Regions from separate parts of the Blautia sp. LMAG:89 genome, predicted to be linked through region 2. Evidence: predicted binding sites of a transcription regulator. Region 2 holds the regulator's gene; the other holds the start of a gene.
What was found. Region 2 encodes NrdR, which represses ribonucleotide reductase genes. Its sites were predicted from a motif close to CACAANATNTTGTG; they were not measured.
Positions count from the first base shown of each region.

Region 1 (2,210 bases), on a different contig from region 2:
GCTGGAGTGCAAGGTTATGGATCGTACCCTGCTGATCCTTGACATTTTTGCGAAGCGTGCCGTCACAAGTGAAGGCAAGATCCAGGTAGAGCTTGCACAGCTTCGTTACCGGTCTGCACGTCTTGTGGGACTACGTTCTTCTCTTTCGCGACTTGGAGGAGGAATCGGAACCAGAGGCCCTGGTGAGAAAAAGCTGGAGACAGACCGTCGTCTGATCCGGAACAGGATATCCGCACTGAAGCAGGAGCTTTCCCAGGTGGAAAAGCACAGAGAGCTGATCCGTTCCAGAAGAGCGGTGGGAAATCTGAAGACAGCAGCCATTGTTGGCTATACCAATGCAGGAAAGTCAACGCTTCTGAATACACTGACAGGCGCCTCGGTGCTTTCGGAGGATAAGCTGTTTGCCACACTGGATCCGACTACCCGTCTTCTGACACTGGATGACGGACAGCAGCTTCTTCTTACGGATACCGTAGGCTTTATCCGCAAGCTTCCCCACAATCTGGTGGAAGCCTTCAAGAGTACCCTGGAGGAAGCCAAATATGCGGATTATATCATTCATGTGGTAGATGCATCCAATCCTCAGGCGGAGATACAGATGCATATCGTATATGAAACCCTGAAAGAGCTTGGTGCTCTGGGAAAAAAGACGATCACACTTTTTAACAAGCAGGACCGTGTTTCCGGGGAGAGCTTTCGGGATCTCCGAGCAGACCATACGCTGAAGATTTCCGCACGGACAGGAGAGGGGCTTGAGGAATTTAAGCAGCTTCTTTCTGAGATACTGGCAGAAGGACAGATTTATATGGAACGGCTTTTTCCTTATTCGGAGGCCGGTCAGATCCAGCTGATCCGTGAGTATGGACAGCTTCTTTCGGAAGAGTATACCGAAGGAGGGATTGCTGTAAAAGCAAGAGTTCCGCGGGAAATCTATCCGAAAGTCACATAATGTTAAAATATCTACTCAGTACCATATATAGTACCGTGAACAAAATGGGCACTATATATGGTGCTTTTTATGTTGACGCAAAGAGGCGTGTCTGATACAATAAGCCTACAGCGCTTTGAACACAGATTGTGAAACGGAGTGTGTTCGTAAGCAGGCAAGTGAGGCGGAATGGAATATCCGCTTATAAATAAATGCATGAGGGAGGCATTTTCTTATGTTTCAGGTAGTAAAAAGAGACGGTGAATTAGACGAATTTAAAATGGGGAAGATCACCGCGGCAATTGACAAGGCATTTGATGCCAAAGGTAAGAATTACAGTTCGGATATGATCGATCTTCTGGGACTTCGTGTTACAGCGGATTTTCAGAATAAGATCGAGAACAACCGGATTTCTGTTGAGGATATCCAGGACAGTGTGGAGAACGTACTGATCCAGGCCGGATATTCTGATGTTGCCAAGGCGTATATCCTTTATCGTAAGCAGCGTGAGAAGATCCGCAATATGAAATCCACCATCCTTGACTATAAAGAAATCGTAAACAGCTATGTAAAGGTTGAGGACTGGCGTGTAAAGGAGAACTCAACGGTTACTTATTCTGTAGGAGGTCTGATCTTAAGCAACTCCGGAGCAGTTACCGCAAACTACTGGCTGTCTGAGATCTACGACAACGAGATCGCAGATGCACACAGAAATGCAGATATCCATATCCATGATCTGTCCATGCTGACCGGTTACTGTGCAGGCTGGTCCCTGAAGCAGCTGATCCGAGAGGGACTTGGTGGTATTGAGGGTAAGATCACTTCTGCACCTGCAAAGCATTTAAGTGTACTCTGCAACCAGATGGTAAATTTCCTGGGTATCATGCAGAACGAGTGGGCGGGCGCACAGGCATTTTCATCCTTTGATACTTATCTGGCACCTTTTGTAAAGGCAGACAACCTTTCCTATCCGGAGGTTAAGAAATGCATTGAGTCCTTTGTATATGGCGTAAATACTCCAAGCCGCTGGGGCACTCAGGCACCATTTTCCAACATTACACTGGACTGGACCGTTCCGGATGACCTTGCAGAGCTTCCGGCTATCGTAGGCGGCAAGGACATGGATTTCAAATATAAGGACTGTAAGAAAGAAATGGATATGGTCAATAAGGCATTTATCGAGACCATGATCGAGGGAGATGCCAACGGACGTGGATTCCAGTATCCGATCCCGACCTACTCCATCACAAAGGAATTCGACTGGTCTGATACCGAGAACAAC
Region 1 covers NZ_NANC01000004.1:561,724-563,933, reverse strand. Annotated here, with positions in the region: gene hflX (GTPase HflX) at 1-949, shown strand, start outside; gene CCC70_RS06605 (ribonucleoside triphosphate reductase) at 1,164-2,210, shown strand, end outside.
Region 1: CCC70_RS06605 (ribonucleoside triphosphate reductase) is a predicted target of NrdR. The motif match lies at 999-1,012, and genes of this name have one in related genera.

Region 2 (2,210 bases):
GAAAGCTACTCAGCTTGGTGCCAAGGTTGTTGCAATGAACGACTCCAACGGATATGTCTACGATCCGAACGGAATCAACCTTGACGTCGTAAAGGATATCAAAGAAGTAAAACGTGGACGTATCAAAGAATATGCAGACCGTGTTGAGGGTGCTACCTACACTGAGGGACTTGGCATCTGGAATATCAAATGTGATATCTACCTTCCATGCGCTACTCAGAACGAGCTTGGTCTTGACGGAGCTAAAACACTGGTTGCAAATGGCTGCAAATACGTCGTTGAAGGTGCAAACATGCCTACTACTCTTGATGCAACAACATACCTTCAGGAGAACGGTGTTCTCTTCATGCCTGGTAAAGCTGCAAACGCTGGCGGTGTTGCCACATCTGCACTTGAGATGAGCCAGAACTCCATGAGACTTTCCTGGACAAGAGAAGAGGTTGATGAGAAACTCCACAACATCATGATCGATATCTTCCACAAAGCTGATGACGCTGCTAAACGTTACGGTATGGAAGACAACTATGTTGTAGGTGCAAACATCGCCGGCTTCGAAAAAGTTGTTGACGCTATGAAAGCTCAGGGTATTGTTTAATTAAGTTTCCTGAATCATTAATGTATATTTATAGCAGGGACCGCAGAGGATTTTTCCCAGGCGGTTCCTGTTTTTTATATCCACTTTTACGATCTTTGAAAAATCGAACATTCGTGTTTCAAAAAAGGCCGACTGTCTTTTGACAATCGGCCTGGAATTTCCTGTACTTGCGGTCTGTTCATTTAATCTCTTAATTGATCAGTTTCTTCAGCTCATCCATAAAGGTACTGACATCTTTAAACTCTCTGTATACAGACGCAAAGCGTACATACGCTACCGCATCCAGATCCTTCAGATGTTCCATAACGATCTCTCCGATCTTGGTACTGCTGATCTCACGGTCTTCTGACCGGAAAATATCTCCTTCTATGGAATCGATCATCTCTTCCACTCTCTCAATGGGAATAGGGCGCTTATAACAGGCACGAAGAACACCATCCTGGATTTTGGAACGTTTATAGCTTTCCCGGTTCTGGTCCTTCTTGATCACAGTCAGTGGAATCGTTTCCACCTTCTCATAAGTTGTAAAACGCTTTCCGCAGGCATCACAGAGACGGCGGCGGCGGATGGAATTGGTATCCTCTACAGGTCTGGAATCTACAACTCTTGTATTATCCTGGTTACAGAACGGACATCTCACAGAACTCTCCCCCTTTCCGGATCAGTAAATCATTACTAAATTCGTTTTTATTATAAAATAAATGCACATAATGTGTCAATAATCGGACTTGCATAAATTTTACAGATTTTCCATAAAATCATACCAGGTGATGAATTTATGCGCATCTGTGAGCTGAAACAAAAAGAAGTGATCAATATCCATACCTGCCGTAGTCTTGGCTACCCTCTTGATGTGGAATTCTGCTGTGAAACCGCACGCCTGAAAGCCCTGATCATGCCAGAACCGGGGAAATTTTGCTGGTGTTTTTCCAAAGAAAATGAATATTCCATTCCATGGGACTGCATCCGCCAGATCGGCGAAGATATCATCCTTGTTGATTTCCGTGATGAAAAACGGCTGGGAGGAGACTGAACCGACTACATTTGTCAAGGCCCTTTATTTTTTATATTTTTCCCGAAAAAGTATATTTCAACCGCCCTCTGAGAATCATCTTAATGTACTGACAAGACAAGGAGGATTCTAAGATGGCACTGAATAAAGTTGAAATCTGCGGAGTAAATACCTCAACCCTTCCTGTTCTCAACCAGGAAGAAAAGGAGGAACTCTTCAAAAGAATCAAAGCTGGCGATGAAGAAGCCAGAGAATTGTACATCAAAGGCAATCTGCGGCTTGTTTTAAGCGTGATCCGCCGTTTTCAGAACAGCAGTGAAAATCCAGATGACCTTTTTCAGATCGGCTGTATCGGCCTGATCAAAGCAATCGATAATTTTGATACCACCCTTCAGGTAAAGTTTTCTACCTATGCAGTTCCGATGATCATAGGAGAGATCCGAAGATATCTCCGTGACAACAACAGCATACGAGTCAGCCGCTCTCTGCGGGATATCGCCTACAAAACCATCTACACCAGGGAAAATTACATGCGGCAGCATCTCAAAGAGCCTACCATTGCGGAGATTGCTGATGAGATCGGCATTGACAAGGAAATGATCG
Region 2 covers NZ_NANC01000009.1:106,553-108,762, forward strand. Annotated here, with positions in the region: gene gdhA (NADP-specific glutamate dehydrogenase) at 1-595, shown strand, start outside; gene nrdR (transcriptional regulator NrdR) at 786-1,235, opposite strand; gene CCC70_RS12145 (YlmC/YmxH family sporulation protein) at 1,374-1,628, shown strand; gene sigG (RNA polymerase sporulation sigma factor SigG) at 1,742-2,210, shown strand, end outside.